Regions from separate parts of the Paenibacillus sp. FSL M7-1414 genome, predicted to be linked through region 3. Evidence: riboswitches for the same ligand, from Rfam matches in the RefSeq annotation. Region 3 holds a riboswitch; each other region holds the start of a gene.

What was found. A riboswitch is a leader RNA that binds a small molecule or an ion and turns the genes downstream of it on or off. The one in region 3 is predicted to bind cyclic di-AMP.
Region 1: it holds a riboswitch for cyclic di-AMP, as region 3 does, so the genes downstream of both, MHH92_RS00150 (3D domain-containing protein) here and MHH92_RS07000 (hypothetical protein) in region 3, are expected to answer to the same signal.
Region 2: it holds a riboswitch for cyclic di-AMP, as region 3 does, so the genes downstream of both, MHH92_RS10210 (C40 family peptidase) here and MHH92_RS07000 (hypothetical protein) in region 3, are expected to answer to the same signal.
Region 4: it holds a riboswitch for cyclic di-AMP, as region 3 does, so the genes downstream of both, MHH92_RS17095 (3D domain-containing protein) here and MHH92_RS07000 (hypothetical protein) in region 3, are expected to answer to the same signal.

What each region holds. Positions count from the first base shown of each region.
Region 1 is NZ_JBBOOS010000001.1:31,807-37,053, reverse strand. Features, by position in the region: gene yabG (sporulation peptidase YabG) at 1-657, opposite strand, end outside; gene rsmA (16S rRNA (adenine(1518)-N(6)/adenine(1519)-N(6))-dimethyltransferase RsmA) at 717-1,619, opposite strand; gene rnmV (ribonuclease M5) at 1,624-2,169, opposite strand; gene MHH92_RS00150 (3D domain-containing protein) at 2,325-3,509, opposite strand; cyclic di-AMP (ydaO/yuaA leader) riboswitch at 3,783-4,036, opposite strand; gene MHH92_RS00145 (TatD family hydrolase) at 4,278-5,048, opposite strand.
Region 2 is NZ_JBBOOS010000001.1:2,233,104-2,238,350, forward strand. Features, by position in the region: gene MHH92_RS10190 (xanthine phosphoribosyltransferase) at 1-381, shown strand, start outside; gene MHH92_RS10195 (hypothetical protein) at 479-808, shown strand; gene MHH92_RS10200 (hypothetical protein) at 928-1,146, shown strand; gene MHH92_RS10205 (carboxymuconolactone decarboxylase family protein) at 1,288-1,617, shown strand; gene MHH92_RS10210 (C40 family peptidase) at 1,691-2,155, opposite strand; cyclic di-AMP (ydaO/yuaA leader) riboswitch at 2,161-2,292, opposite strand; gene pelA (pectate lyase) at 2,712-3,674, shown strand; tRNA gene MHH92_RS10220 (tRNA-Leu) at 3,851-3,934, shown strand; gene MHH92_RS10225 (carbohydrate-binding protein) at 4,081-5,247, opposite strand, start outside.
Region 3 is NZ_JBBOOS010000001.1:1,568,336-1,573,582, forward strand. Features, by position in the region: gene MHH92_RS06985 (urease accessory protein UreF) at 1-244, opposite strand, end outside; tRNA gene MHH92_RS06990 (tRNA-Leu) at 689-771, shown strand; gene MHH92_RS06995 (glutathione peroxidase) at 919-1,398, opposite strand; cyclic di-AMP (ydaO/yuaA leader) riboswitch at 1,771-1,946, shown strand; gene MHH92_RS07000 (hypothetical protein) at 2,062-2,460, shown strand; gene MHH92_RS07005 (HAD family hydrolase) at 2,654-3,337, shown strand; gene MHH92_RS07010 (Nramp family divalent metal transporter) at 3,443-4,738, opposite strand; gene MHH92_RS07015 (organic hydroperoxide resistance protein) at 5,140-5,247, shown strand, end outside.
Region 4 is NZ_JBBOOS010000001.1:3,940,824-3,946,070, reverse strand. Features, by position in the region: gene MHH92_RS17105 (ABC transporter substrate-binding protein/permease) at 1-1,182, shown strand, start outside; gene MHH92_RS17100 (amino acid ABC transporter ATP-binding protein) at 1,169-1,891, shown strand; cyclic di-AMP (ydaO/yuaA leader) riboswitch at 2,110-2,304, shown strand; gene MHH92_RS17095 (3D domain-containing protein) at 2,307-2,981, shown strand; gene MHH92_RS17090 (polysaccharide deacetylase family protein) at 3,089-3,880, opposite strand; gene lpdD (prenylated flavin chaperone LpdD) at 4,034-4,375, shown strand; gene MHH92_RS17080 (PspA/IM30 family protein) at 4,488-5,159, shown strand.

The DNA.
Region 1 (5,247 bases), 1.5 Mb from region 3:
AGCGCGCAGCAGTGCCTCAAAATGGGACTGACAGGCCCCTGCCACAATAGTGAGTGCGTCCAGATGGCGTTCATATTGTCTGGCCACCTGAATGGCCGATACAAAATTTTGCGAGTTCTTGTAGCTACCAAGACTATATAAGTCATAGGGCTGACGTGTCTTTAACACCCCATCATGACCCGTAATAACTACGATATCCGGACGTACTTTGGGTAATAAGCGGTATAAGGTATCTGCCATTGCCGATTCATGGACATACTGTCCCTCTGCGGGCACACGAAGTTGCTCATAGAGATCCATACTTTTTTTCAAATAGTTCGGATCTCCATCCAGATGAAGCACCTTTCCAGGCATTTCAAAATAAGCCGGTTCCTGCTGGGCAGACCAATCCTGTACCAGACCTTCACGATTCCGCTCAGCCTGTTCCATACGATTCTGCTGCAGACGGGACAGGGTCTGATGTGCTTTAATATGCGCCTGTCTGGTCTTGGCGCTTTGTGGTTCGTAGGGAACCTGTATCAAATCGTCCACCGGGGAATCGGCAATCAGCCGGAACTCAGTCCCTTTAATGACCGCAGCATCCAACTGGAGGCCTTCCACCCGAAAAGTCACATCGCCGCCGTATGACTTCCGAACGACCAAGTCTCCGATATTCATCAACGTAATCACCTCTACCCCATCGTATGGGCAGAGACCCGGTTTGGTTCATTCAAATTTTACAGCGCTGCACGTACCCCTGCTTCCCACATTACGGTGCTTAGTGTGGCATACTCTTGCAGACTCAACGTCTCTCCACGTCGGGACGGTTGAATACCTGCCTGCTCCAGCAGAATGTCTGCCTGTTCCCGGTTCTCCTTTGTGAAGAAACGTGCCTTCAAGTTGTTTGAGATTGTTTTTCTCCGCTGGGCAAAAGAAGCCTGTACCACTTCGAAGTAGTGTGCTTCATCCGGAATCTCCACTGGCGGCTGCTCACGCACTTTCAGCTTAATGACAGCTGATTCCACATTAGGTTGCGGAATGAAGACCGTAGGAGGCACAATACACACAAGTTCCGGCATACTGTAGTACTGAACTGCGATGCTCAGACTGCCATAGTCTTTTGATCCAGGTGCAGCAGCCATGCGTTCAGCCACTTCTTTTTGGATCATGACAACAATGCTGTCTACCGGCAGTTTCTCTTCCAGCAGTTTCATCATGATTGGAGTCGTTACATAATAAGGCAGGTTAGCCACAACACTGACTTTGTCCACGGATGCAAAATCCGTATTAAACAACTCAGCCAGATCAAGCTTCAGCACATCCCCATGATGAACACGTACATTCGAATAAGGCTGCATCACTTCTCCCAGGATTGGGATCAAGCGCTGATCAATCTCTACGGCTGTGACAGGACCGGCTACCCGAGCCAGTCGTTCCGTGAGGGCTCCAATACCCGGCCCAATCTCTAACGCACCCTTGGACTCGTCCAAATCGGCTGCATTAACAATTTTGTTCAGTATATTTTGATCGATCAGAAAGTTCTGACCCAGACTTTTCTTAAATGAGAATCCGTGTCTTTGAATAATCTCTTTCGTACGCTTGGGCGTTGCAATTTCAATCGTCTCTTCCATGTTCTTCATATGCTCACAATCCTTCACGTTCAATTTGCGCTAATGCTGTAGAGAACTCTTCCCGTGTAATCTGAAATACACTGAGACGTTTGTGGAACTGCTTACCGTTACAATAACCGATGCCTAGCAGATTGCCCATCTCCATACGACGTGCAGCAGCCTGCGGATGCACAATAAGTCCTGCCGCGATCAGGTCTTCCCAATCGATCAGGCTCGGAGCACCTTCGTATGAAGTATGTACGCGCGCCAACGCATGACGGATCGCCTCGGGTGAGGCATTCTCCACCCCAATGTCCCCTTTGCGCGTTGCATCGGCTTCCGGAATGAAGGCATGTTTGCAGCCTGGCACCTTGTTCGCAATAATTTTACGAATGCGTTCGCCAGCATGATCCGGATCTGTCAGTACAATGACTCCCCGTCTCTCCTGAGCAAGCGCAATCCGCTTCAGAATGCGTTGGTTGATGGCTGATCCACCTGTTTCTATGGTATCGGCTTCCACGGCCCGACGGATAGCTACCGTATCGTCACGGCCTTCCACCACAATGACTTCTTTTATCATGTTCCATTTCTTCCTTTCTAACGCAAAAAGAAGAGGAATATCCTCTTCTCTGCCAAACGGCGGGGGAGACTGAATTCAGACTCCTCCGCCACATATTCCGCATGAATCATTCATGCAACTATTTTATAGCATTCCCATTTCAAAGTAAAACGATTTTAGTTCGCTTCCGGCTTCACCGGACCGATCACGTAGACCGTCTTGCCTTTCTTACGTCCAAAATTCAGGGCATGCTTCACACTGTCATAATACACATCAATTTTGTTGCCTTTAATGGCACCGCCTGTATCTTCCGCACGACGGAATCCCAGACCTTCGATATATACCCACCAGCCAATTGGAATGACTTTGGGATCAACCGCAATGGTGCGCCCTTCCGTTACACGAGTACCGGAAGCTGTTTTAGTTCCAATGCCAGGCTCTTCGGAAGAGTAGGCAGTCATGGATACATTTTTAAGTACTTTGGAGTATTTAAAAGAAGTCCCGGATACGGTAATCACTTTGCTGCCCGAGGCAGATGTTTTCTTCGAGTTCGTTGTTGTAGCCTTTTTGGTTGTTGACGTTTGAGCCGATACGGTCTGAATCTCAGGTTCTTTCACGACCGGTTTTGCTTTGGTGCCGACAGCGATCACTTTATCTACACGATTATTCGCGACAGATTTGCCGACCATTTTTTTGGAGACCAATTCTCCATCCTGAAATACCTTTTCGATATGCTGCACAATTGTGCCTTCTTTGCCGTTCACAACGACACGGTTATCCCCTTTGTACAAGCTAGGGTCAGCCGTTTTAATGACTTTGTAAGCGATCGGCTGCTCTACTTCCACTGTACGCTTTGTTACGCGCACTACACGGATCTTCATCTCCGCTTTGATCGCAGTTCCAAGCGCCGGATACACTTTATCATTACTTTCAACTTGAATACCTGATTTTTGAATTGCATCTTCTACCGATGAATCGGTTGTATACAGAGTCTTGGTGTCTCCGTCTGCCGTAATGTTAACTGGAACGGCCCGCTCAATAACGATTCGGTCTCCATCTGTAATCGCCCCATTCATGGACATGGATACCTTATCGTGAGGGCTGACTGTGATCGACTGCTCCTCCAGCATTTCCTGAAGCATTCCTGTACGAGTCTCTACCACCTGAGCTTTGCCATCAATAACCAGCGAAATTTGTTTCCCGGCCTGACCGTAAACGACTAACAAGATCATGATTGTAAGCGCAATTGAGAAAATCGCGATCAATGCCATTTGACGCATGTTCTCATGCTTCCACCGCAACGCGAAAGACTTACTGGATGATCGTGACTCATGGGTCTCTTCTGGTTGGAATGTGCCCACTTCTCCGTCCTCCTTCATAGCCTCGCCGTCTAAAGTAATGCATGATGTCTTTGACGTGACTATACCAAATTTTCTACAGAACACAGATTGGACCAACATAATCCGGTTCTGCACCATGAATCAATCTTCGCAACATGATGTCATCCTCCTGAATACCTACCGTATGATGACAATATTTCTTTTATTCAAAAACAAAAAAGCCAAAGAAAGAGTGTAAGAGGAACTCTTTCGTGGCTTCCGAATGATTTTGAATATCGGAAATTCATGCACGAGGTTGCCTCTCTTTTTCCGCTTGCGAGGTTAGCTGTCGGGTTCGGGCGAAAGAGAGCCGCCCTATCTTGGGTCACCCGCTCATGGCGGACGCCCTTGAATTCACCCCGAGACCCAAAGAAGAAATCAAATACGGCTTCGCAGTTCCCTTCGCTGCTTTTGGGTCAGCGAACGTTGCGCATCGGCCAAATACACCGATGTTTAAGCCCTATTGGTTCCCCCGCTCTCCGTTAACGGAGACTCAGCGAGACTGATTCATGAAAGTAATGTTGTTTCATCGGAAAGTGTCCCTTTGTTCATCCCCCGAACATCTGTCCAATTTTCCGCACAACAATTCACTGAAAAGATGATATCCTGTTTTGATGCATGTTGTAAAGCGTTGATCAAGTACGTTTTTCTGAATATTTGGTTAAAATATTGTAATATTCTTGATTTATTTGGATCAAAGGGCAAATTACCTCCGCTTACCTGCCTTTTTCACCTCATTTGCTCGTTTTTTTACCGAATTCCAAATCGTTCCATGGCATTTTTGGTTGTTATTGCAGCAATTTCCTCCACCGAAATGCCTTTAATTTCCGCAGCTGCCTCTGCAACCAGACGTACATGCGCTGTCTCATTTCGCTTCCCACGATAAGGGTGAGGTGTCAAATATGGAGCATCTGTTTCAATGAAAAACCGGTCCATAGGAACCTTCTCCAGCACCTCTTTGGGCTGCTTTGCATTTTTGAATGTGATCGGTCCTCCGAAGGAGAGATGGAAGCCCATATCGAGACAACTTTTTGCTGTTTCCCAACTGCCCGAGAACGAGTGCATCACACCGCCAACTTCGCCAGCCTTCTCTTCACGCAAAATTCTTATGATATCCTCATGTGCATCCCGATTATGGATGACAATTGGCATGTTCACTTCACGCGCCAAAGCAATTTGTTGTCGTAATACACGATGCTGTATTTCTTTTGGTGAAGTATCCCAGTGATAATCCAATCCAATCTCACCGATCGCAACCACTTTTTCATGCTTGCATAAAGATGCAATCCACTCCAAATCGCCCTCCTGCATTGTGATCGCATCTACGGGATGCCACCCTACAGCTGCATATATAAAGTCATATGTTTCGGCGAGTTTCATTGTGGTTGGAATCGTCTCCCGGTTAAAGCCAATGTTGATCATGCGACCAACTCCTGCATCCACAGCACGCTGAATCATGTCCTCGCGGTCCTCGTCGAATTGTGGTGCATCCAGATGTGTATGTGTGTCGAACAGCATCATGTCTGTATCTCCCTTCATGTCGAAATAACGACTATCTTCTTTTTCAAAATCCAATTTGTAAAATTCAATAATTCAATGACTCATACATAAAACATTTTGGGTATCTGTGTATTACATCATTACGTTTGTCTCTTCACAACTACAATATATAGAAGATATACGGATATTCTGATCTATATATTGTTGATTTTGCTCATTC
Region 2 (5,247 bases), 660 kb from region 3:
GCAGCCTATGAACTGGGGGTGCCACTTGTATTCGCCCGTCGCAAAAAAACACTTCTGGCTGATCCTGATGCATACTGTGAACGTGTACCGTCCTTTACCAAAGGAATTGTAACTGATATTATGGTATCCCGCGAGTTCATTCATGAGAATGACCGCATTTTGTTCATTGATGATATCATTGCCAATGGAGATGCCGCTCGTGGCGTCATCAAAATTATCGAGCGTTCCGGTGCGGAACTCGTCGGATTCGGCGTTGTGGTCGAGAAAAGTTTTCAGGCGGGGGCACGCACGATTCGTGAACAGGGTATTCCGGTGGAAGCCTTGGTACGCATTCGTTCCCTGAATGATGGTACGGTACAATTTGACGATAACGAAATGTGACATTTTAAAGGAATAGGGCCTATTTTTTGAACTATGCCTTTGCATGACCGCCGATTTCATTTATAATGGGGTTATGTTAGGGAGAGGAGGCAACACCATGGGGAACCAACCGGCAACAGAACAATTTTTTAATGATAAGCTGGCGGAATCGAAAGTTCATTTTGAACGTGCCCTGGATTGTAAACATACGGAATTCGATGACCTTTATCCCTATATGATTGAACATCCTCAATTTTTCTGGTACAAACGCTATGTTGCCTGGTCAGAATTACTGACGATTGTAGGCTTGTGCGAAGAGTTGTCCTTCTCTTGGAAAGAACAATTTACACCGCATCAAGTGGAGTACCTTGAAGAACGTGTGATGTCCGCCAAAGTGCTTGATTTTTGGTTCGAGAAGAACGACAGCAAAGAGCACGCGCAGCGGTAACTTTCAGTCGGGACATAATTTCGAATGACATGACAGTCCAATACAGTCACGTGAGACCTAAATGACTTTTCATTTAGGTCTCTTTTTGTAAATAAATTTGAAATATAGGAGCCATGAAGATGATTAGTGATACAGAATTGGACGCCCTGCGTCTGTCAGGTGAGAAAGTTAGAGTAGTACGGGACGAGCTGGAATCGAACGACGTGAAGGGGATTGTGGTTGCCTGGGATGGCGAGCAGGTACTTATCCGTCGTCAGAATCGACGTGTCGTTAAGCTGGACCGAGGTTACAGCTATCAGCTGTTCAGCGAGCCGCGCCAGAGTCCACTTAGTGAGTAACAGCTTATAATTATGGCAGAGCCATGCGCGTTAAATGTTTGGAATTACCATGATTTCTTGGCATAAATGGCTCACTCGGGAGAGAAGATAGGTACAGTGAGGAAGATCTGTAACTATAGCCGAGAGGGTGTGCTACAAGCCATGACATTGATGAATGATAAAGTTCATGCCTACAAGGATCAGATTGGAGCATTAAGCGATGTACTGCCAGGTGTGGTGAAGTCGTATCATGAGTTTACCGGAGAATGTTTCCAACCTGGTGTGATTGATGCGAAGACAAAACAGCTAATTGCGCTTGGCATTGGATTATTCGCCAACAATGAGGTATGTACCTTCTACCATGTAGAAGAAGCCCGTGCTAAGGGCGCAACAGATCAGGAGATTATGGAGACCGTAGCCGTGGCTGGAGCTGTTGGTGGAGGACATGCCCTGTCTCAGGGTGCGATGCGAGTGCAGAAGGCGCTGCATTAGTAAGCAATGCAACATACATTTTTAAGTGCAAAAAAGGCATCCGGTTAATAACCGATGCCTTTTTGTATGTGAATCACATTTTACCTAACATTTTATCATACATAAACTGTCCAGTTACCCGACGTGCTGTTACATAACGATCATTGAAGTATGGATTCGATAACTTCGTGATGCTTACACCTTTACTGCTGGAGGCATGAGCGAATTGTCCGCCGCCGATATATACACCTGTATGTGAAATGCCTTTGCCTGTTGTATTAAAGAACACCAGATCACCTGTCCGAACATTGCTCTTGGATACGGGAGTACCTGCTTTGGCTTGCTGCTGCGAAGTACGTGGTAATTCAATGCTGTATTTGTTGAAAAGATATCTCATAAAACCAGAACAGTCGAAGCCGGCTACAGTTGTGCCACCCCATTTGTAAGGAATACCTGTCATGTTGTTCACTACGGAGTTGATACTGCTTGCCTCTGTGCTTGTTGCCCCGGATGTAAATAATACAGCTGCTCCAAAAATGGAGATAATCAGTTTTTTCAAAATCAATGTTCTCCCTTCGATGCCTACGGAGTTAGCTAAGGGTTCGGTAGAAGGTTCCCTATATTTCCTATGTATAAGAATAATTCACCCAAATTGGTTCCCCCGTTCTCAAACATGAAACTCGGCAATGAATAATTAAGTTTTTGTAACTATTTGAAACTATATTGCATAAATGCGTAATTGTCAAACCCATTTAAAACCCTTCGTAATACCTCAATGTTAGCGGAATTAAGGTTTTTATATGAAAGAAGGGATCAAGTTTGGGTATCATTCATGACAAAAACGTCATTATTGATTCGTTTAAGACGAATTTGGATAAATAGATAGGTTTGTCATGAGTTAAAAGAACTATTCCGTTATGTAGAATTAGAGAGATTATATTCATTAAGTTGCATATATTGACAAAAATCGATTTTTTGCATATTATCTGATTATCCAATCCACATATTGGATTTAAATTGATTTTATTGTGCGATAAATACAAATAAAGGAGGTTTAGAGACGCGTATCATAGGTAAAGTAGAAGTGGAAGATTTATAAAAACGAACATAGGAGAGTGTTACATTTGAAAGCGAAGAAAATAATTACTTTTGTCCTGGCATGTACGATGGTGTTCTCAGCAGTTGGAATGGCAGTTCTCCCTGTAGGGACGGTATCTGCTGCAGATGCGTCGGGTACTACAGCGAGTATTTCTGATATTTTGAAGAACCAGCTGCCAGATGGAGGTTGGAGAAAAGATTATAAACAGACAAGTGGAGAGTGGGCAAAGTCCACGATAGACAACAAGGCTACATACTCAGAAATTAGAAGATTGGCGAAGGAATTTAAAAAGACGAATGATCCGCGTTACTCCACAGCTGCAATCAAAGGAATTAACTTTTTGATCAACATGCAGTATTCAAACGGCGGGTGGCCACAAGTTTACCAAAGCTCCGGATACCACAAGCACATCACTTACAATGATGATGCCATGATTAATGTAATGATCATGCTGGATGAAGTAGCAGCACGCAAAGGTGATTTCTCATTTATCGACAGCACGCTTGCTAACCGCAGTAAAAATTCAGTTGCCAAAGGTGTGGAGGCGATTCTGAATACACAGGTCATTTCAGGTGGTAAGCTTACAGCATGGGGACAACAACATGATTCCAGCTCTCTTAAACCAGCGAGCGCAAGAATCTACGAAGTGCCATCGTTGACAGCTGGAGAGAGTGTAACGATTGTTAAATTTCTGAAAACCAGACCTGCTAACGCTAAAATTACCGCATCCATTAAAGGAGCGGAGGCTTGGTTTAACAAAGTGAAAATTACGGGTTACAAGTATGAAAGAGCTAATGGAGATAGTAAAATTATCGCTGATTCCAAAGCTGCACCAATTTGGGCACGCTTCTATGAGATCGGAACAGATAAACCAATCTTTATTGGTCGTGACGGGGTAGTTAAATACAAATTAAGTGATATTGATAAAGAAAGAAGAGGCGGTTATGCATGGTATGGCAACTGGCCTTCCAAGCTGTAATTTGTAGTATGCTTCCGTTTTAATGAACCAAACTATTTGCAGCAGTTAAAGGTAAAGCCCGAATCGACATGGACGTCTGATTCGGGCTTTATTGTTATTATTTTCAGTGTTGACATGATAGATTACGCATGATATATTATTTCTTGTCGCCGATATGGATGACGGAGATACAATATGCGGTCGTGGCGGAATTGGCAGACGCGCACGGTTCAGGTCCGTGTGGGCTAACCCCCGTGGAGGTTCGAGTCCTCTCGACCGCATCTAAAAAAAAAGACTCCTTAAGCTAACGCTTAAGGAGTCTTTTTTTGCATTTTTTGATATAACACTAACTTTAGTGATGAGTATTCAAGAGGTTAGTGCTTAGCTGCACGTACAGCAAATGTCTTCCATCAGCCATACGGAACGTTTATTGTGCTGCGGTAACATTAACGCTGTCAATATTCGGTCCTTCCGATCCAGTGGTAACCACTTTCAATGTATTGGTCCCGGTGTTCATGGGGACCTGTATTGTTTTTTCAACCCAAGTGGACCAGCTTCCCGTAGCCGGAAAGGGCTCGTTGCTAATGACTTTGGTTCCGTTCACAAAAATGTCGAGGTTCCGAGTGCCGCTTTCCAGCGCATAACGAAACTTTACGTTTTTGGTACCTGTTGTCGTGTTATTAATGCCGTTCCATTGAATGGCCGAACCAGTCATCGCATTGAAGTTAACATACCCGGAGCCAGTGTAACCGGGGTAGATTGTTTCAATGGCAGCTTCCGTAAGTGACGTTCCGGTCTCGGCTTCATACGTAGTGCCACTGCCTGTATTCCCGCCGCTATTTCCGCCAGTAACGTTGGCAACAAACGTTGTTACGCTCTGAGGCGGGAGCTGTGCCGTGAAGGCTCCATTGGATACGGTAAGCGGGTTTCCGCTTGCCAGGTTTCGACTGCTGTCCGTAATCCATGAGGACACAGTGGAGGCATTACCATTCTGCAGAACGAATTTTTGGCTTGTGGCTGAAGTTCCACGGTTAATTGCCACGACGACGACTTTGTTATCACCTTTATAGGCTGAGACAAATGTGTTTGTATCCGGATTTTTCGTTGCATCGACTCGCAGGTAGCCTGGACGCACAAATTTAGAGAAATGAGCCATATTATACCCGCGTTTGCTTATGGTACCGTCCTCTTTCATCGGACCATACTGTCTGCGGATGTACCACCACACGTAGGCCTGGAAATCACCTTCTACCATGGCATTGTGCATGTGATAGGAAACGTCTAATGCTTCAGGCCAGCGGTCTGCTGAGTTGTTGTCACTGTTTGGAACATACACCTCAGTCATCCATAGTTCTTTACCGGCTCCTTTTTGCTTAAAGAGAGGGTAGGCAAAATTCGAAATCTGGGTTCCATACGTATGTGCTCCCAGAATGTCCATGTTGGCAAGTGCCTGCGGATCATTCAGGATTGGGTCGGATATGTTCTTTAAGTATTGGAAGGATTCAGGCGCCATGACTTTGGTACCTTGAATGGACCCGGCATTTTCTTTCATGAATCGAAGGATCTCTTGTGGAGTCCACCAAGTCCAGTCATG
Region 3 (5,247 bases):
TAAGAGCTATCCGCCATGTATCCTTGTGATCTGCTGCGGTATAGATACCTTTGATGGCCATACCTTCAAGACGAACGATGCTGGGATGCAACTGACAACGCATGAATGATTCGAGATCTTCAGCATTACGAATGGTACCCTCCCTGATATGGATATCCATGCCGAAGGAATGGGTGAACCCTCCAACCTGAATAGAGGAATCAAGCAGTTTGACATAATCGAGCAGCTTATTCCCACGGTTCACAATCATTCGCCTCCTGTGTTCGTTAAATGTCACTTAAAGTGACATTTATATTCCTTTTTGTTTGCTTTATGTTTGAAAATCCGAATTATATGATAGTTATCATCCCATAAATGTCCGCTTTTTGTCAATAGTATCCGTGAAATTTAATGGATTAAATATGAAATTTAATATTTGTGTTATTTTATATAACTTATTGTGTTATTTATTTTGTGAAGTACAGGGAGGACTATATATAAGGAAGGACTATATATAAATGAATCAATAAGATCGGCTCTTACCGAAAAAGAGGGGATCAAATCTAATAATATGCAGTTCATGGGTAAAGATGACGAGATTATGCGATTTTTGATGAAAATGCCTAGCTGAAAAAGAAGTATTAAAAAATACTTTACTTTTAGTTCTGAACCCGGTATAATCAATTCTGTTGCCGATTATTTACGACATGCGGTCGTGGTGGAATGGCAGACACGCTATCTTGAGGGGGTAGTGGGCGTATGCCCGTGGAGGTTCGAGTCCTCTCGACCGCATCATATGAACGATTAAAAAGAAGCTTTCCATTAATGGGAAGCTTCTTTTTTTTGTCTTTTTCGAACAGTATGACATCTGGGTTGAAAAAAGGCCATCCATTACCGGAGGAATGTTGCTCTACCTTCCGGCTACGGGTGGCCTGTGTATTATTTTTGCAGCAAATTCTTGATATCTTCTTCAATCTTGTCCGGTGTTGTTTTGGGAGCATAACGTTTAATGACCTGTCCGTTCTGATCCACGAGGAATTTGGTGAAATTCCATTTGATTGCTTTGGAGCCGAGCAGGCCAGGAGCTTCTGTGCTCAGGTGTTGGAAAAGAGGGTGAGCGCTTGAGCCGTTCACATCAATTTTCTCAAACATGGGGAAGCTCACGCTATAATTCATCTGACAGAACTCGGCAATATCGTCGGAAGATCCTTTTTCCTGTGCAAACTGGTTGCTTGGGAAACCAAGCACTTCAAATGGAGCATCTTGAAATTTGTCTTGCAATTCTTGCAGACCTTTGAATTGAGGGGTAAGGCCGCATGAGCTTGCCGTATTCACAATCAGGAGCACTTTGTCACGGTAGTCGGACATTTCAACTTCTTGACCGCGAAGGGTATTCACTTTGTAATCGTAGACTGTCATCTAAATCGCCTCCATTTATTTACTCTTATATCTTCTATTATATTGGTTGCAATTAAATATTGCAAAACTAATATGGTGTTAAAAGAATCAAAACAGGCAAGTTGTGCAGAATACGTGAATGAATTGCGAAGTGATTTACGCCAGAGTGAGAATTAGATAGCCTTGAAGAGATAGATAGAGTATAACTTTGTTGTAAGCGTTATTATGGATAGGAATTGGCAAAAATCTGCCGATTTGGTGATCTGGGCGGACTTTACACCGACATGGCACGGGTGTATGATTCATAACGTAATTTCAATTTAAACTAAAATGTACTTGAAAAACGAAACAAACGATAATATCGCTCGATCTTATCCTTAAGATATACGAACGATGTTTTAATCGCTGAGTTTCCATTCATTGATGAGTGGAAAACGGGGGAACCAACGGAATGCGCTGTCCAGGACAGTGGGCATTCATGGGGTGAATTTTCCGGTGACAGCCGGAAATAGGGCGACTCTCGCGCCCGAATCCGTCAGCTAACCTCGTAAGCGTTAAAGGGAGAGGCAACAAGCCGTACGCTGGTTCATGGTGTTTTCGCCATGGATTATTTAAGAAGCGTTCGGGAGGCCTTGGTCCCCCACGCTTCTTTTTTGTTGTCTTTTCACGCCAAGGGAGGAACGAATGATGGATACTGAGATGATCTTAGTGACTGCTCCAAATGAAGCAGGACGTAAATTTATCAAATTGCTGATGTACAAAAAAATGCCGTTTGCCGTTCTAACCAACAGTGCAGGGGAAGAGCGCAGACTCCGTAGAATCGGAGTAGAACATGTCATTCGCATGAACACGGCTGCAGCTCAAAAGTGGTTTTTGCCGCAGGGCAGCGTAGGCAACGTGTTTATTTTCGAAAACAGCCTGAATCTGACCTGTCGTTATTTACAGATCTGCCGTTCATGGACATCGAAATCCCTGTGCGTCATTACGGAGCAGAGTCATCCTAAGGGCATCTATCGGGGCATGGGCGCAGACCGGATCGTATATTCGCTCAATGGGGAAGTTGGCTTTCTCCTCAATGGTTAATGCCATAGCTTGTGATTGCTCAGGTGTAAGGTGCCTGTTATAATTGAATGTATCGATAAACGGAAGTTTGAGGAGACTCATGCAGGATGGTGAGTCTTCTTTTTTATGGTTTTAAAGGTAGTTCAAGACTTTTTGAACACGAACTTTTAGATTAGGATCAGGAATCACCTGTGGCTTACAAGGAGGAATTGGCATGCCGGATGTAGGTGGATTGAAATGGTTGTTTTTTGATGTTGGAGATACGCTGGTGGATGAATGGGAGCCGGTTGATGATATTATCGGACAGTTTGTCCGTGAAGCTTGTGCTTTGGGGTATCCGGTGAAGATTGAGGCGGTACGCGAACTGTTCGCGAACTGTTACCGAAAATATGAGCAATGGCCTATGAGAGTGGCAATTCGCACATTTGTTGAAGACGAGGGGCATCAAAAACAGATTCAGGACAAGCTGAAGTTTCAAAAAGATCTTGAACGTCCTTTTCCTTCAGCAGATTTTGTTCTTCAGCAGTTGTCACGGCATTATCGCATTGGCATTATTGCCAATCAGAGTCCTGGAACGGAAGAGAGACTGGAGAGTTACGGCTTGCGGAAGTATGTTGATGTTCTGGCATGTTCAGCTGAAGAAGGAGTGTCCAAGCCAGACCCTGAGTTATACGCTGTGGCCTTGAAGCAGGCCGGTTGTGAACCGGAGGAAGCCGTCATGATCGGAGATCGGATCGATAACGACATTATACCTGCTCGGAATCTGGGCATGCGTACGATTCGAATTATGCAGGGTTACGGAAGATTCCAGCCAGAACTATCGGATGACAACCGTGCGGATTGGACTGTTGATTCATTGGATCAACTCCTGCCGTTACTGATGCCAAATCAGGATTAGATTCAGATGGTTGTTTAATGGATTGCAACAATAAAGGCTGATCAACTTAGGTATTCTATACCCAAGTTGATCAGCCTTTTTAGTATTTAGTCGATAAGAACGAGATTAGAATAAACGAATCGTCTGAATGATCAGATATACATTCAGCACAACGATAATCGCGGCAATGACCCATGAGATGATTTTTAGCCACAATTTGTTGGCGAATGCACCCATGCTTTTTTTATCACTCGTGAACATCACCAGGGGAATTACAGCAAACGGCAATTGAAGCGACAGGACGACCTGGCTCAAAATGAGTAGTTCTTCTGTGCCATGTTCTCCTGCAATGGCTGTCACAATTACCGCGGGGATGATGGCGATCAGACGTGTGACCAGTCTGCGTAGCCAAGCCGGAATTCGAATGTTCAGGAAACCTTCCATAACGATCTGCCCAGCGAGTGTACCTGTAAGGGTAGAGTTCTGACCTGATGCTAACAGCGCCACACCGAACAGGATACTTGCAACCGTAGTACCCAATAGAGGTGTCAGCAGATGATAGGCATCAGCGATCTCGGCAACCTGCGTCATACCAGCACTGTGAAATACAGCGGCAGATACAATCAGGATGGCTGCATTGATGAACAGGGCCAGTGTCAACGCGATTGTAGAATCCATGGTCGAGTACCGAATGGCTTCTTTTTTGCCCTGTGGGGTCTGTTCGATCTGACGGGTCTGCACAATGGAAGAATGCAGATACAGATTATGCGGCATCACGGTTGCTCCGATAATACCAATGGCGATATAAAGCATGGCTGGGTTTTGCAGAATCTCAACATTTGGTACAAAACCATGGAGAACACCGCCCATATCCGGTTTCGCCAGAAACAGATCAATCCCGAAGCAGAGGGCTATGGTTGCCATCAGCACAATGACAAGTGTTTCCAGAGCGCGGAAACCTTTGTTTTGCAGTACAAGAATCAGGAGTACATCAACTGCGGTGATGATAACGCCGTATAACATGGGGATGTTAAATAACAGTTTTAATGCGATAGCAGAACCAATGACTTCAGCCAGATCGGTAGCTGCAATGGCAAGCTCACACAGAATCCATAACATCATAACAACAGGCATGCTGAATCGTTCACGACAGGCTTGAGCCAGATCCCGTCCAGTGACGATGCCAAGCTTGCCAGCCAGCGACTGAAGGACAACGGCCATCAGGTTCGATAACAGGATAACGGATAACAAGGTATACCCGAACTGCGAGCCGCCTGCGATATCTGTTGCCCAGTTCCCCGGGTCCATGTAACCTACGGCAACGAGGTATCCTGGGCCTACAAAGGCGAGGAATTTCTTCCACCATGCAGCATTCTGCGGAACTTTCATGGAACTATGTGCTTCTCCAAGGGAAGGGGCCATGCCCGCAGTAGATAATGATTCTCTTGAAGGAGCGTTGAACGGATTTTTTTTACTCATACGATAATCACCTGACTTTGAATTATTGATTTTGAGATATTGATGCGGTACAAACCACTCATGATATATCTAAATTTTTATGTTTATTGTTACATTGTACTCCTTCAATTATTTTTGTCTAGTGCAACTTTTATGTATCAGCACAAAATTTCGGTTATAGCTTGAAGATGCCCCTTCGTATATTACCGAACCTTAGGGAAAATACAGCCATGGCATTGAAATGCATGAAAATAATAAAGTTGTAAAAGCTGATAAAGATACAAAATTGCGTTTCAAAATGAGCCAGAAGTTTAAATTGAAAGGAAGGCAGTAAAAAAACTATATGGATAAGGGAGAGATTCTTAATGGAAGCTTTATATACAGCAGTAGCGACAGTTAAAGGTGGACGTACAGGTTCGGTGACTTCTTCGGATGGCGTGCTCAAGCATGATCTGAAAATGCCAAAAGAGCTT
Region 4 (5,247 bases), 2.4 Mb from region 3:
TTGCAGAGCGGGCGTGTTGATCTGGTGATTTCAGGTATGACGCCGACGGATGAGCGGAAGAAAAGTATCGATTTTTCCGACACCTATTATAAATCAAAACAAGTGATTATGGTTCGAAATGTGGATAAAGACAAATATCCAACTATGGCAGAACTTGAAAATGCGAAGATTGGCGTTCAGAAAGGCTCCATTCAGGAAACGATCGGACAGAGTATTCCAGGAGCGAAGCTTACTGCGCTGGATAAAATCTCGGATATCGTGCTTCAACTGCAAACAAAACGCATTGATGCGGCAATCGTTGAAGATACCGTTGCTGCAGGTTATCTGGACGATATCATTGGACTTGCTGCTGCTGTTCCGGACGAAGAGCAAGCAGAAGCGGCAATCGGGATTCGTAAAGGTAATACCGAGCTGCTAGCTGCAGTAAATGGAACACTGGAGCGACTGAAAAGCGAAGATAAAATCAATCAGATGGTGACGGACGCCAGCCTCTTGATGGCGGATAAAGCGAACAAATCACAAAATATTTTCCAAGTATTCTGGGAGTACAAAAGTTTCTATGCTACAGGTGTAGGATACACACTTCTGTTGTCTGCACTTGGGGTTATCTTCGGGGTAATTATTGGATTGATCATCTGTTTGTTCCGTTTGCATGACGCTGCAATCTTGCGCTGGATCGGTACGGCATACGTTGAAGTGATCCGTGGCACACCGATGCTGGTACAATTGATGATTATTTACTATGGTTTTTCTCTGAGCTTTGGCATTAACTTCACTGCACTTCAGGCAGGTATCATTACACTTTCAATCAATAGTGGTGCCTATCTGGCGGAGATTTTCCGTGCAGGTATCCAAGGTGTGGATCGTGGTCAGTTGGAGGCAGCGCGTTCATTAGGTATGGGAAGAGGCGCCGCGATGCGTTATATCATATTGCCACAAGCCTTCAAAGCTGTATTACCAGCGATCGGTAATGAATTCATAACTATCATCAAAGAATCCTCCATTATCTCCGTTATCGGTATGGTGGATATTATGTATCAGGCAAGTGTAGTCAAGAACATTACGTACCAAGGCTTGAGTCCATTTTTGATTGCAGCAGCCATCTACTTTGTAATGACGTTCATTTTGTCCAAGCTGCTGGGACGACTGGAAAGGAAGTTGAGTGCAAGTGATAGACGTTAGACAATTACACAAATCTTATGGTAATAACGATGTGCTTAAGGGCATTAACGTGACGATTGGCAAAGGTGAGGTTGTCGTGGTTATCGGTCCTTCCGGTTCAGGTAAAAGTACGTTCTTGCGTTGTCTGAATCTGCTGGAACAGCCTACCTCAGGAGAGATTGATTTTGAAGGCGTGTCAATCACGGACCCCAAGCATAACATTAACGCAACTCGTGAGAAAATGGGCATGGTGTTCCAGCACTTCAACCTGTTCCCACACAAAACGGTAGAGCAAAACATTACGATTGCTCCGATTAAAGTAAAGAAACAATCCACTCAGGAAGCGGAGAAAATTGCCGCTGATCTGCTTAACACCGTAGGCTTGTACGATAAAAAAGATACATTCCCGAATCAGCTGTCTGGTGGACAGAAGCAGCGGATCGCCATTGCTAGAGCATTGGCCATGCAGCCGCATGTGATGCTGTTTGACGAGCCAACTTCGGCACTGGACCCCGAGATGGTCGGTGAAGTGTTGGATGTCATGAAACGTCTTGCAGAAGGCGGGATGACGATGGTCATCGTAACCCATGAGATGGGTTTTGCACGTGAAGTGGGAGACCGAATCCTGTTCATGGATGGCGGGGTTATTGTGGAAGAGGGAACACCTGATGAGGTGTTTGGAGCACCCAAAAATTCACGTACACGTGATTTTCTTGCCAAAGTACTCTAAACGATGTGATCAAATAGCGTTACTGACTTCGAGTCGGTAACGCTATTTTTTATGGATAATAATGACGTATGGATTCGGAAAAGTAACTATTCTGTTACCAAATGTAAAGGAATCGGGTCAACCAAACTTTCTGAATTAACCAGTATTCTTACAAATGCTTACAAGCTAAAAACCATTTGGTAAGAATTACTACAAGTTCAGGTTACAAAATTGTGATATATTGAACTCTGCCGAAACTTCCGGACAGGGAGTGCGGGGGATGTAACGATGCAGATTGTGCAGGGGGAAGATCTACAGCACACTGCTTGGGGTGAATTGGGTACATAACGTTTCAAATGTAACGAAGAACCTATAGGGTGGGCTCCTCATCCGAATCCGACAACTAACTTCGCAGGCACAATGAGGGAGGAAGACCATGATTAACAAGAAACGTATAGCCAAAACAGCAGTAGCATTAATGACAACAGCAATGCTCATTCAAGCCGTTCCGGCACACGCCGATTCAGTTCATGTGGCCAAAGAAGGGGATACCTTCTACACCTTATCAAAACAATATGGAGTAGCACTCAACACGTTAATTAAAGCAAACAACGACATTTCGGCTTACAACATTTATGGTGGTTTGAAAATTACGATTCCCGGTAAGGCAAACAATGTTGCAGCCGCTGCGGCAACGGAGAGCAAGACCCAAGCGAAGACTGTTACTACAGCGAGCTTGGACGTTAACGCAGATAACAAAGTGGTTCAAGCCTGGGGTAAAACATTCGATTACAGCAAAGCTGTGAACGTAAAAGCAACGGCATACTCTGCAGATCCGTCTGAAAATGGAGGCTGGGGTGCAGTCGATTATTTCGGGAATGACCTTGAACTGGGTACGATTGCAGTTGATCCAAGTGTGATTCCACTTGGAACTAAAGTACTGGTAACTGGTCACAGCCATCCAGGATTGCCAAAACAGGCTTTTGTAGCCACAGCACGTGATGTGGGCGGTGCAATCAAAGGTCACCGGATTGATATCTTTATCCCGGGTAGCAAACAGTCTGTAAGCTCATTTGGTTTTCAGGATATCGAGCTGTACATTCTGAAGTAGAGAGAAAATAACATTTAAAATGAATTCAAACAGGGTGTCTGCCAGTCGCTAATTCGCGAATGAACAGCACCCTTTTAATATTCTCATTTATTTCTATCACGGTCATCTTAATCTTTGGCCTTTGGCAATCCCAGCATTTCGTCCAAGGTGACCAGTTCATATCCCCAATTACGTAGTTCCTCAATGATTTCAGGCAAAGCCTCAATTGTGCCGTTCAGATTTGATCCTACACCGCCTCCAGCATGTTGCAGAACGATGGAACCGGGTTTTACGGCAGAGAGGATGTTATCTTTCACCTGTTCCTTTGAAAGGCCTTTCCAGTCCAGGGAGTCTACGTTCCAGTTCACAATGCTATAGTGTTGTTTGGCAGCCCATCTCAGCTGTTCTTCATTAATGTCTCCATAGGGCGGCCGAATCATCTTGGGCGTATATCCTGCCAAACGTCGAATAATATCCCCGGTATGTAAAATTTGTTTGCGAAAGGCATTCATCGACAGCTTACTGAATTCAGGATGATTGTAGCTGTGATTACCAACCATATGCCCTTCCTTAACGATGCGTTTCACCAGATCCGGATGTTTCTCAGCACGACTACCCACGATGAAGAATGTAGCTCTGACATTGTACTTCTTTAATACATCCAGTACTTGTGGAGTAAACCGTGGATCAGGTACATCATCAAAAGTCAGTGCAACCTTCTTGGTTGAAGGACCATTGGTTTTGAACGTATCGGCATATTTTTGACGTAACTGTCCCAATGTCAGTTGTTCTTCTTCCGCAGAATCCGAACCTGATACGGATTCACTTGGCGGGCTTGAAACATCCCGCGCTGAAACTGGAGCATGATATCCTCCGAGAAAAATAACGATAACCATCAGCATAATGAGGCGTACGCGCATAATATCGGCCTCCTTTTTCAAAATGACGTTCTCCTTGGTATGCCCGGGGGCTCCATAAAATATGCGCAGTGTGAGAAGTTTCATTGCCGATTTAGCTCATGACAGCCATAATTCCTCCATATATAACATATAGAAAAGGATAGGGGGATGGGTATGAGTACATATGATTTGAAATCCATACGTTTACAGGTGATTGAAGCAGGAGAAGATAAGGTTTTTCTCGTTACCGGAGGAAAGGCACATATTGGCGCAGTAGCCACGTTCTATGTGGATCATGAGCGCGTAAGCGGGACGACGGTACATATTCCTGGGCATAAAGAACAAGAGCTGTGTGAGCGGCTTGCCCGAAAGGCTGCCCTGCAGCTGAAAGTAACCGTTACGGTGATCATGGGTATTCATTTTGATTCCATCACGCGGATGCAGATCGACGAAATCGTGCAGACTGCAGAGAGGTTGATGGAGGATCATCTGAACAAAGATAAACGATCTTCCTGACATAAGAGCCATCGAATGTTTTGATTTTATTTGCTAAAATTGAAACGAGTTGTTAGATTGTTACGTATGTATGTTTATATACGATGTAATATCGACTAGGAGGAATAACATAATGTCCATTTTCAAACGTTTGCGTGATCTAACTATGTCTAACATCAACGCCATTATTGACAAGGCGGAAGATCCAATCAAGATGACGGATCAATATATCCGTGACATGCAAGAGGATCTGGAAGATGCGGAGAAAGCAGTAGCTCAACAGATCGCCATTGAGAAGAAATTCAAGCAGTTGTTCGAAGAGCAGGAAGCTCTTGTGAAGAAACGTGAAGAGCAGGCGCATACGGCGGCACGTGCTCAGAATATGGATTTGGCTCGACGTGCTCTGGAAGAGAAAAAGGCTGCTGAAGAGAAGATGGCTGAGTACAAAACCAGCTATGACCAAAACAAGGCTTCTGCAGATAACCTGCGTGGCAAGCTCGACGAGATGCGTAAGCAACTGACTCAAATGAAGAACAAACGCGAAACACTGGTAGCCCGTTACAATGCAGCAAAAGCCCAAACGGAAATCAACAAAGCGTTGAATGGGTTTGGCTCTGATACTGCAAGTGCTGGTATGAAGCGTATGGAAGAGAAAATGATGCAGATGGAAGCACAGGCCGAAGCAAGTAACGAAATGTCTTCCAAAGGAAAATCTTTGGATGATGAGTTCGAGAAGTTGGGTAAAGATCAGGCTGTTGAAGACGAACTCGCAGCATTGATGAAACAGTACGATAATAAGAACTAATACCTTGGTTGTCAGCAGGGTTAACCAGCGGAGGAGAAGAGTATTTCTCCTTCGCTTTTAAATGCGGTTCATGTTGATATGTGGGGGC